2 regions of the Butyricicoccus sp. AF18-9LB genome follow, and region 1 is predicted to be linked to the other one. Evidence: predicted binding sites of a transcription regulator. Region 1 holds the regulator's gene; the other holds the start of a gene.
The links. The regulator HrcA, encoded in region 1, represses chaperone genes, less so after heat shock. The targets are predictions, from matches to a motif close to TGTTAGCACTCNNNNNNNNNGAGTGCTAACA.
Positions count from the first base shown of each region.

Region 2: htpG (molecular chaperone HtpG) is a predicted target of HrcA. The motif match lies at 4,391-4,421, and genes of this name have one in related genera.

Region 1 is NZ_JAQCWA010000001.1:225,580-231,754, reverse strand. It holds gene PGY33_RS00995 (Gfo/Idh/MocA family protein) at 1-151, shown strand, start outside; gene PGY33_RS00990 (hypothetical protein) at 248-850, opposite strand; gene PGY33_RS00985 (Gfo/Idh/MocA family protein) at 949-1,968, opposite strand; gene hrcA (heat-inducible transcriptional repressor HrcA) at 2,272-3,318, shown strand; gene grpE (nucleotide exchange factor GrpE) at 3,347-3,874, shown strand; gene dnaK (molecular chaperone DnaK) at 3,931-5,763, shown strand; gene dnaJ (molecular chaperone DnaJ) at 5,891-6,175, shown strand, end outside.
Region 2 is NZ_JAQCWA010000005.1:73,141-79,315, reverse strand. It holds gene PGY33_RS04980 (NAD(P)-dependent oxidoreductase) at 6-512, shown strand; gene PGY33_RS04975 (dipicolinate synthase subunit B) at 509-1,093, shown strand; gene PGY33_RS04970 (diacylglycerol/lipid kinase family protein) at 1,400-2,308, opposite strand; gene htpG (molecular chaperone HtpG) at 2,449-4,359, opposite strand; gene ung (uracil-DNA glycosylase) at 5,303-5,974, shown strand.

The sequences.
Region 1 (6,175 bases):
CAAGACCCTCGAGGAGAAGGGTGAGCCGGATGGTCCGTCCGCATGGGACGGCTACGCTGCCTGCGTTGCAGCAGACACGCTCAACCGTTCCCGCGGCACGAATCAGTTCCTGCCGATCGAGATGATGGATAAACCTGCTCTCTACAAATAATCTCTCATATAAAAGAAAAAGGACCGCTTAAGCGGTCTTTTTTCGCGTTTGCAGAAGTATTTGATATCTTATGGGCGACATAATCTCGTGCCGCAGTTATGCAATCTCGCTCTTGCGAGCGGCGCGGACGAACAGTCCGAGCACGATCAGGCAGAAACACTTAGAAAAGAGCGAAATCGAGGTTTTGAGCGCGCTGTCCAGCAGGACGGCGGCAATATCGCAGATCAGCGGCACGAAAAAGCACAGTCGGATCAGGCGGGACGGATAATCATAGCCGCGTTCCGCGCGAAGCGCCTCCAATCCGGTATACAGAAAGAACTGGGAAACGTACAGGCAAATCACGCCCGCCATGACTACCAGACTCATCACCGTGATGACCGCGGCAGAGTTATAGGGCGGTCGGTCGGTCAGCGCTATCAGAAGCGAGATCAGTCCGACAACGGCTGCGCAGACGCTGATAATGTTGACAGTGAAGGCGCGGTGCAGACGGTCGGACAGCTTGCCGAGCTGATAGAACGGATAAAACTGTGCGACTGCGGCAGCGAGTGCGAGAATATTAGATAACGTGATTTGACCGGCTTCACCGCTGAACAATACGACCGGCAGGTCGATCACGCTGAACAGCACATTCAGAGCATTGAACAGCCAGAACAGCAGCAGCCAGCGGTACGCGGGAGCATTAGGGTTAGCATTCGTCATAGACTCTACCTCCTTTCCATTATCATAGCAGAGAAGATGGAAATGTGCAAGAAAAAGCAGAGCCTTTCGGCTCTGCTTTTGTGCGATTTTACAATATATTAATACTGTACCTGAACCGGCTTGCCGGAGTGGAACGAATCCGTAATCGCGTAGGTAACGAGGGTAGCCTTGGTGCCGTCGTAAACGGTCAGTTCGGGCTTGCGGTCCTTCTGGATGCAGTCGATGAAGTCGACCATTTCCAACAGGTATGCTTCTGCGAAACGCTGCGGGAAGTTCTCGATGATCTCCTGACGGGCGCCGTACTGGTCGTATACCATAACGCGGTCTTTCCACGGTACACCGGCAACGCGGATATGCGCCTCGGTGCCGACGATTTCGGTCTCGGTGTGGTAGCCGTGCGGTGCAGTGCGGCCAACGTGCAGGAAAGCGACCGTGCCATTATCAAACTTGAGCATTGCCATGCCGGTTTCGGTGTCACCGTTCTCGGCAAACTCGGGGTGCTTGAAGTTGGTGCCTGCGGCGTAAACCTCGGTAACCTCACCGCCGAGGAACCAGCGCATCAGGTCGATATCGTGGGAAGCGGCGTCGATGAAGATGCCGCCCGAGGTCTTGGAGAACTTGATGCAGCTCTCGACCAGTGCTTCCGGGTCCAGACCGGTAGCCTTTACCAGATACGGCTTGCCGATGCGGCCTGCGTCGATCTGTGCCTTTGCATCCGCGTAGGACGGATCGTAGCGGCGCATAAAGCCAAGGAAGAAGATCTTGTCCGGGTGACGTTCAACGGCAGCCTCAGCGCGCTTGCACTCCTCAAGCGAGCAGCCGAGCGGCTTGTCGGTGAAGACGTGCTTGCCTGCATCGAGCGCGTACTCGATCATCCAGCAGTGCTCCGGAGAGGAGGAGACGATAACGACAGCTTCAATGTCTGCCTCGTCAACCATTTTCTTGTAGTCCGTGGTGGTGTACTCTACCTTGAGGTAGTCCTTTGCCCAGTCCAGCTCCTTCTGCACGAGCGAGCAGGCAGCGACCAGCTTGCAGCCGGGAATCTTGAACGCGAGATTCTGCGCGTGTACCGAACCGAGACGGCCCAAACCAACGATGCCAACTTTGATTTCCTTCATGTTTGTTCTCCTTTTTATAGAGCGGATTTTCTCTCTACGGCAATCGAACGATTGCCTGTCTCTCTCATAGTAATTCTATCACTGCGTGGACGCGAACGCAAGGAAAAACGACCAAATCAGAGCATTTTTCATACGGTGAAAATTGACATTTCAGCACTCGGCAGACGAGTGTGATAAAATTCCGACCATCATTTCATAAATTGTTCACAAACAGCACTTGACTTTGTCCGTATGTGGTGGTAAATTAAGTTTAGCACTCGGGGAGATGGAGTGCTAACAACCGAAAGAAAGGAGTCTGCTTCGGTGGAGCTTTCGGAACGTAAAAAGCAAATACTCAAAGCCATTATCGGCGATTACATCCGCACGGCTGAGCCGGTCGGCTCCAAGGCATTGACCGAGGGACACGAGCTGCCGTTCTCGTCCGCCACCATCCGCAATGAGATGAGTGAACTGGAGGACATGGGCTACCTCGAAAAGCCGCACACCTCTGCGGGACGAATCCCCTCACCGCAGGGTTATCGACTGTATGTGGATGAACTGATGGAGCGTCCGGCCGACAATGCGGAGGACGGAAACGCACTGCAGAACAGCGTGCTTACCAAGGTACGCGAGCTTGACCACCTCATTCAGGAGGCCGGCAAGCTGCTCACCAGTCTGACGAATTACGCGTCGGTTGCTATCACACCGGCCATGACACAGATCGCCATCCGGCAGTTTGAGATCATCGCAGTCGATAAGATGAATTTCGTAATCGTAGTAGTTACGGATTCGGGCACGGTCAAGAACAAAATGGTCCGCACGGTAGCTGAGGTCTCCAAGGATGAGGCCGAGCTGCTCACCTATGTGCTCAACCAGACGTTGACCGGACTGCCGCTCTCGAGCATCACTGCCGAGCGATTCGACATTGTGCGCCGCGCCGCGGGATTGACCGCGCTGCTCGCTCCGGTAGCCGAGTACATCGCAGAGCTGATCACCGAGCTGAGCGACCAGAAGGTTTACCTCGATGGTGCCAGCAAGCTGCTTCGTTTTCCGGAGTACCGCGATACGAAAAAGGCGCAGACGCTGCTCGATTACATGGAGGACGACCGCAAGCACCTGCTGCCGGCCACCCGCAAGATCGACGGCATCCAGTTCTTCATCGGACCGGAAAACGGCGAAAACCCGCTGAGTGAAACCTCGGCGATCTACGCAAAATACGATATCGGTAAGATCGGTCAGGGCGCGATCGGCATCGTGGGCCCGACCCGCATGGATTACGCCAAGCTGTCCGCACAGCTCAGCCGCTTCGCAAAAGGGCTGAACAAGCTGATCGCCGAGACATTTTTAGATGAAAAAGACGGAAATCACTGATTTCCTGTAAACGGAGGCACAAAACGAAATGAGCAAAAAGACAAAGCCGGAGGCGGAAGAACAGGAGCAGGTAAAGACCGAGGCTCCCGCAGAGGAGACCGCCAAGGCTGAAGCGAAGCCCGCGACGGACTGGGAAGCCAAGTATAACGACCTGAACGACCGTTATCTCCGCATGGCGGCGGAGTACGACAACTTCCGCAAGCGCAGCCAGCGCGAGCGCGAGCAGGCATACACCGATGCAGTCAGCCGCGCCGTAACCGCACTGCTGCCGACCTACGATAACCTCGAGCGGGCGCTCAAGGCAGAGACTGCCGACACCGAATATAAAAAGGGTGTCGAGCTGACCATGACGCAGCTGACCGAAAGCCTCAAGGGTATTAACGTCACCGTCATCGACGCTGCCGCAGGCACCGCATTCGATCCGAACTTCCACAACGCGGTTATGCACGTTGAGGATGAAAACCTCGGCGAGAATGTCATCGCGGAAACCTTCCAGCAGGGCTTCCAGATTGGCGATAAGGTTATTCGCCATGCGATGGTGAAGGTTGCAAACTGATTACTAACTACTAATTAAAGTAAACAAAATCCTATCATTTAAGGAGTGTATTTATTATGGGTAAGATCATTGGTATTGACCTTGGTACGACGAACTCTTGTGTATCTGTTATGGAGGGCGGCGAAGCCGTAGTCATCCCTAACGCTGAGGGTGCGCGCACCACTCCGTCTGTTGTTGCATTTTCTAAGGACGGCGAGCGTATGATCGGTCAGGTCGCTAAGCGCCAGGCTGTAACCAACGCAGACCGCACCATTATTTCCATCAAGCGCCACATGGGCACCGACTACCGCGTAAACATCGACGGCAAGCCGTACTCCCCGCAGGAGATTTCCGCTATGATCCTGCAGAAGCTGAAGGCTGACGCAGAAGCATACCTCGGCCAGCCGGTAAATCAGGCGGTCATCACCGTTCCGGCTTACTTCTCCGACTCGCAGCGTCAGGCTACCAAGGATGCCGGCAAGATCGCAGGTCTGGAAGTTCTGCGTATCATCAACGAGCCGACCGCTGCTGCACTGGCTTACGGCGTAGATAAGGAATCCGAGCAGAAGATCATGGTATACGACCTCGGCGGCGGTACGTTCGATGTATCCGTTCTGGACATCGGCGAGGGCGTTCTGGAGGTTCTGTCCACCGCAGGTGATACCCACCTCGGCGGTGATGACTTCGACCAGCGCATCATCGACTGGATGGTTGACGAGTTCAAGAAGTCCAACGGCATTGACCTGTCGAACGACCGTATGGCTATGCAGCGCCTGAAGGAAGCTGCTGAGAAGGCGAAGATCGAGCTGTCCGGCATGAGCCAGACCTCCATCAACCAGCCGTACATCACGGCTGACGCTACCGGTCCGAAGCACCTCGAGCTGACCCTGACCCGTGCAAAGTTCAATGAGCTGACCGCAGACCTCGTAGAGCGCACCATGGGTCCGGTTCGTCAGGCTATGAGCGACGCTGGTCTGTCCGCTTCCGATCTGTCCAAGGTCCTGCTGGTTGGCGGTTCCACCCGTATCCCGGCTGTACAGGAGGCTGTTAAGGGCATCACCGGCAAGGAAGGCTTCAAGGGCATCAACCCGGACGAGTGCGTAGCAATCGGCGCATCCATCCAGGGCGGCGTACTTGGCGGCGAGGTCAAGGACGTACTGCTGCTCGACGTAACTCCGCTGTCCCTCGGCATTGAGACCCTCGGCGGCGTATGCACCAAGCTGATCGACCGCAACACCACCATCCCGACCAAGAAGAGCCAGATCTTCTCCACCGCAGCTGACAACCAGCCGTCGGTTGAGATCCATGTTCTGCAGGGCGAGCGCGAGATGGCAGCGGGCAACAAGACCCTCGGCCGCTTCACCCTCGACGGCATCGCTCCGGCACCGCGCGGTATTCCTCAGATCGAAGTTACCTTCGATATCGACGCAAACGGCATCGTAAACGTATCTGCTAAGGACCTCGGCACCGGCAAGGAGCAGAAGATCACCATCACTGCATCCACCAATCTGTCTCAGGACGAGATCGACAAGGCAATGCACGAGGCTGAGCAGTACGCTGAGCAGGATAAGAAGAACAAGGAAGCAGTTGAGGTTCGCAACAACGCTGAGCAGCTGGTATTCCAGTCCGAGAAGGCACTGACCGATCTGGGCGACAAGCTGTCCGCAGATGAGAAGGCAGGCGTTCAGGCTGAGATCGAAAAGGTTAAGGAAGCGCTCAAGGGCACCGATACCGATATGATCAAGGCTGCAACCGAGGGCCTGTCTAAGAAGTTCTCCGATCTGGCTGGCAAGATCTATCAGCAGCAGGCACCGCAGGGCGACCCGAACATGGGCGGCGCACAGGGCGGCCAGCAGGGCGACTTTGTAGACGCTGACTTCACCGAGGTTAAGGACGACGACAATAAGTAATAAGCAAGAGTGAAAATAGAAGAGTGAAGAGTGGAGAGAAAAACTCCTCACTCTTCACTCTCCACACTCCACTCTAATGGAGAGGCGCACTTTGGTGCGCCTATCCCTGTGTATAGGATGATTTTTTATGGCTGATAAAAGAGATTATTATGAAGTGCTCGGCGTACAGAAGGGCGCAAGTGATGATGAGCTGAAAAAGGCATACCGCAAGCTGGCGCGCAAGTACCACCCGGACCTCAACAAAGATAATCCGGAGGCTGCGGATAAGTTCAAGGAAGCAAACGAAGCGTACGAAGTGCTGTCCGACAAGGAGAAGCGCGCTAAGTACGATCAGTTCGGCTTTGCCGGCGTTGACCCGAGCTACGGCGGCGGTGCCGGTGCCGGTGGCTTCGGCGGCGGCTTTGATATGGGC
Region 2 (6,175 bases), on a different contig from region 1:
CGTTTATGCGCCAAATCGCTAACGCCTTCCCTACCTGCGAGGGAGCACTTCAGCTTGCGATGGAGCAGACTGCGTTCACGCTGCAAAATGCACGCTGTCTGGTGATCGGTGCCGGACGGATCGGCATGCTTCTTGCACGCAAGCTGTACGCTCTCGATGCACAGGTTGCGGTCTCCGCACGCTGTACGCGTGATTTCGCACGCATCGCTGCCGCAGGACTGCACGCACTGGATACACGCAGGCTCGCCGGTCACCTTGCCGGTTTTGACCTGATTTTCAACACCGTACCCGCTCCGATCCTGACAACCGAGGTACTATCCGACATGAAACCGCCCTGCTTCATCATTGATCTTGCATCTCTGCCGGGCGGTGTTGCCGCCGATACCCTGCTTCCGGATGGCTGCCGCGTGCTGCACGCACTGTCTCTTCCGGGCAAGGTAGCACCGCTCAGCGCTGCACGTGCGGTATTCGATACCGTGGACACCATTCTGCACGAGGAGGGCATCTTATGAGCAAACTCCGCATTGGCTTTGTACTGACCGGTTCGTTCTGTACCTTTGCCAAGGTCATACCGGTTATACAAGCACTCATCGAGCGCGGCGATTCCGTTACGCCGATTCTGTCCGACAGCGCCGGCACACTCGACACCCGCTTTGGCACAGCCGCGCACTGGCGTCAGGAGCTGACCGCACTCACCGGCGTCCCCCCTATCGACAGCATTGTTTCCGCCGAGCCGATTGGGCCGAAGGCGCTGTTTGATATACTGATCGTTGCGCCGTGCACGGGCAACACACTCGCCAGACTGGCGCACGGTCTGACGGACACGCCCGCGACCATGGCGGTCAAAAGCCATCTGCGCGGAGAACGTCCGGTCGTGCTGGCGGTCTCCACCAACGACGGTCTGTCCGGCAGCGCCGCCAATCTCGGCACGCTGCTAAATCGCCGGCATTACTATTTCGTACCGCTGCGGCAGGATGCACCGCACAGCAAACCGCGTTCACTTGTCGCAGACATGACGCTGATTCCCGCCGCCATTGACGCGGCCATGAACGGCAGACAGCTTCAGCCCATCCTGCTTGCACCCAACGTATAAAAATCCCGCAGAGCTGACACTGAATCGTGACAAGTAATTATTGTGTCGCAAAGAACGGTGTGACCGTGAAAGTCACGCCGTTTTTTCTATGATCCCGGGCTCTGCCGATACGGAGATTGCCACCTCGTCCATGAAATTGAATCAGTTTACTTTTGATAAACAGCAAAAATCAACCGCCCCTTCCTTTCGGAAATGGGCGGTTGTCTTTACGTTTGTTGTCCTTGCACACCTGAATCCGCCGGCTATCCGTAATACGGCTGCATTCGTTCCTTATCACGGTTAAGCCAGCATTCTGCAGGACTTTTCTTATGATTCTTTGCTTTCCGGCTCCTTGCCGGTGGCAAATGTGATCGCACGGCTGCAGTTGGTAATCTGCACATTGTGCAATGCTCCGCCGAACTCGCCGTCCAGTGTCCACGTCACCTCGTCATCGGACGAAAAACTGATTTTTGACGTGCGGAAGTACGCGAAGCGGTTAGATTCAACATTATGCGTCAGCAGGTCATTCGCCAGCCACTGCAGCTCCATCGGATTCTCGACCGGGTAAATGAGCAGCACCTCGTACAGTCCGTCATCCAGCGCCACGCCATCCGGCCGGATGGTCTTGAAGCCGCCGACCGACACCGTGTTTGTCACCATACCGTAGATGAAATCGTCCTCTATCTGCGTTTCCGCGCTGTTCACGCGGATGTGGTAGGTTTTGATGTTGGTCAGCGCCTTAATGCCCTCGATGATATACGCAGCACGCCCGAAAATGTTCTTGGTCTGCTGCGGTGTCTCGTAAGAGACCTCGGTAAACGCGCCGAACGCCGCAACATAGTTAAAATAGCGATCGTTGAAGCGGCCGATGTCCAGCGCCTGCAGCGTATCGCCTGCCGCAATAACCGCCGCCTCAGCGGGCACCTTGGAAATGCCCAGACTGAACGCGAAGTCATTTGTCGTGCCGGCAGGCACATAACCGAGAACCGGACGGGTCTCCGCCTGCATTAGACCGGTAATCACCTCGTTCAGCGTACCGTCACCGCCTGCACACACAATGCGATCGAATTCGCCCGCACGCTCCCGTGCAACACGCGTTGCATCCTGCGCACCCTGCGTGATATAAATCGTCACATCATATCCTGCCTGTTGAAATGCGGCCACACAGTCGATGATCTTTCCGCTCATTGCACCGCGTCCCGCATGCGGATTGAGTATCCACAGCATTCTCTTCATGTTTCATCACCTTCCGGTTTTGTTCATAAATAAAATGTAGTATCGACACAGCCGAGCCGCATCGCTATTCTCAATCCATCAATCATTCACTCTTTTATCCCAAGTATACTATCTATATACTAACTATATTATTATATATCTCAGGAGAGCAAATTGCAAACAGCATTTGCATAAGCCACCGGATCATCCACCGGCATACCCTCGATGAGCAGCGCCTGCGTGTACAGGATATCCGCATAGGTGCTTACCTTATCCGAGCCTTCCGCCTGCAGCGCACACAGCTTCTTAAAGATCGGGTGCTCGGCATTCAGCTCCAGAACGCGCTCTGCGTGTACACTCTGACCGCCGTTGACAGCTGCCTGCTGGTTGAGCACCTTCTCCATCTCGAGCGTTACCGGGCCTTCGGCACGCAGGCAGCACGGATGGCTCTTGAGGCGGCTGGTCAGCTCGACCTTCTTAACCTTGCCCTCGAGCGCCTTGCCGAGCGCTTCGAGGACATCCTTGTTGTCCTCACTCAGCTTTTTGATCTCTTCCTTCTCGTCCTCGCTGTCCAGACCGAGGTCTGCATCCGCGATGGACTTGAATTCCTTATCGTTGTACTTAGCGAGCATCTTGACGCAGAACTCATCAATGCTGTCATCCATACACAGCACCTCGTAGCCCTTGTCGGACAGCGTTTCCATAACCGGCAGCAGCTTGATCTTGTCAATGGTCTCGCCGCAAGCATAGTAGATATACTTCTGGTCTTCCTTCATGCGGGAAGCGTACTCCGCGAGCGATACCAGCTTGTCCTCCGTAGAGGAATGGTACATCAGCAGATCCTGCAGCAGCTCCTTGTGCGCGCCGTACTCAACATAAGCACCGTACTTGATCTGACGGCCGAACGCTGCCCAGAACTTCTCATAATCCTCGCGCTTGTCCTTCTGCATCTTGAGCAGCTCGCTCTTGATTTTCTTCTCAAGGCTCTGCGCGATGGCCTTCAAATGGCGGTCATGCTGCAGCATCTCACGGGAGATGTTGAGCGACAGATCTGCCGTATCGACCATGCCGTGTACAAAGCTGAAATGATCGGGCAGCAGATCCGCGCACTTGTCCATGATGAGCACGCCGTTGGAATACAGCTGCAGGCCCTTCTCATAGTCCTTGGTGTAGTAGTCCATCGGTGCGTGAGACGGGATGAACAGCATTGCCGTGTACGTTACCGCGCCTTCCACACTGGAATGGATGTGGCACAGCGGCGGCTGATAATCGTAGAACTTCTGCGTATAGAAGCTGTTGTAATCCTCGTCCTTCAGCTCCTTCTTGGACTTCTTCCAGATCGGAACCATGGAATTGAGGGTCTCATTCTCGGTGTACTCCTCCCACTCCGGCTTGTAGTCGTCACCTGCATCCGCCGGCTTCTCCTTCATGCGGGAGCGCGTCATATCCATCTTGATCGGGTAGCGAATGTAATCGGAATACTTCTTTACCAGACCCTGAATGCGGTACGGCTCGAGAAATTCATCGTAATTCTCGTTCTCCGTATTGTCCTTGATGGTCAGTACGATCTTCGTGCCGTTTTCTGCCTTTTCGCACGGTGCAACCGTGTAGCCGTCCGCACCGTCGGACTCCCAGCGGTTGGCCTCGTCGCTGCCTGCCGCACGGGATACGACCTCAACATGCTTTGCGACCATAAATGCCGCATAGAAGCCAACGCCGAACTGACCGATGATGTCGATGTCGTCCTGCTTTTCGTTTTCGTTCTTGAACGCCAGCGAACCGGAATGCGCGATCGTACCGAGGTTGTTCTCCATTTCCTCGGCAGTCATGCCGCAGCCGTGGTCCTCGATGATAAAGCGGCGGTTTGCCTTGTCGAGCGTCAGCTCAATCGGCAGACTGTCGCGGGTGATACCGGTCTTGCCTTCCTTCATTGCATTATAGTAGAGCTTATCCGTTGCGTCGGATGCGTTGGAGATCAGCTCACGCAGAAAGATTTCCTTGTGCGTATAAATGGAGTTGATCATCAAATCGAGCAGGCGCTTGGATTCTGCCTTAAACTGCTTGGTTGCCATGATTACATACACCTCTGTGTTTGTTGTTTGGTATTAGCACTCTCAATCATCGAGTGCCAACATTGATATAATAAGCCTATTGCGCCAAAAAATCAAGTAGGGTTTGTAAAATTCATGGTTTGTTCAAAATCGAAATCGAGAATTGGATATGCCCGAACCATGCAGGCGGTTCACCCTATTCGGGCGGAGAATTTTTCCGTGAACCACGGCGTGGAGTGCCGCTGCGCGCGGCAGGCGCACAAGAGGGTAGACAACCTGCGGTTTTCCACCCTCTTGTGAATCTCCCCTTTTCCCTTAGAGGGCACGGCGGTAACGGTAGAGAGGAGACCGCTGCGAAAAAAAGAGTACGGCAGAGGATTTTTCGTTCCGCATTGTATCCGCCTATTCGTAGTGTCAGATACCGTACTGCTACATCCAATTTGGGTCTACGCAGGCGCGGCATAACAGTGCCGCGCAACACGATTACGGGTGCATATCGCCTATATCCGTAGAATTTGGATAATCTGCACAAGCAAAAAATTTGCGCGGCACGGGTATGCCGCGCCTGCTGCGAATAGGTAGAGGAATGGACGCGCAATGCGCGCCCCTACGGAACGGTAACCCGACTGCCGTACTCCTGTCTCTTCTCTACCATTACCGCCGTACTATCAAACAAAGGAAAGGTAGGAGTTCAAAGAGGAAGGGAAACCATGGGTGTCCCTTCCTTTTTGTCCCCGCGGCGGACGCCGCACGTTCCTCACCGCCGCAGCGGCGGAATCCTCGCCCGGCAATGGCGAACCACCTTCGCAGTTCGGGCACACCGGAAAACCTGTGTCTGCGACCGGTGCAGCCCGGATAGGACGAACTGCCTGCGCGATAGGACGCTTCCTATCCATTCCCAATTTTGACACACCCCCTTCCCTATGCTATACTAAAGGTAAGAAAACAATTTTGGAGTGATCGCATGGTACATCTTGGCAACGATTGGGACGAGATCCTTGCCGGTGAGTTTGAGCAGGATTATTACAAGCGCATTCGCTACTGGCTGAAAAAGGAATACGCCGAGCAGACCATCTATCCGGCGGCAGAGAATATCTTTAACGCTCTGCGGTACACGCCGTATTCCAAGGTCAAGGCCGTCATCCTCGGGCAGGACCCATATCACGGTCCCGGACAGGCGCACGGGCTTTGCTTTTCGGTTCAGCCGGGTGTTCAGCCGCCTCCGAGCCTGCAGAACATCTTCAAGGAGCTGCAGAGTGATCTTGGCATTGTGCCTCCCAAGGACGGCACGCTCACCAAGTGGGCGGAGCGCGGTGTGCTCATGCTGAACACGACTCTGACCGTACGCCGCGGGCAGGCGAACAGCCACAAAAACCTCGGCTGGACGACCTTCACCGACCATATCATTGAAAAGCTGAACGAGCATGAGCAGCCGATCGTCTTTCTGCTCTGGGGCGGCAATGCCCGCAGCAAAAAGAAACTCATCACCGCACCGCAGCACCTTGTGCTCGAAAGCGTGCATCCCTCTCCTCTGTCGGCGTACAATGGCTTTTTCGGCTGCAAGCACTTCTCCAAGTGCAATGCGTTTCTCGAAGCGCACGGCATCGACCCTATCGACTGGGATCTTACCCATTAAACAGTATGTTTCCGCACCATTTTTCCGGGTGCGGAAATTTTTTGACTTTTTTCAAAATTCCTATTGACAAATGGGAATTTCGGTTGTATATTTAATTCATACAAAACACATATGAATAAAGTGAATTTAGGAGCGTGATCTCAATGACGATCCGGCGAATGTGTCGATGTTGCATCGACTGAGTTTTCCCATCATTCCTTA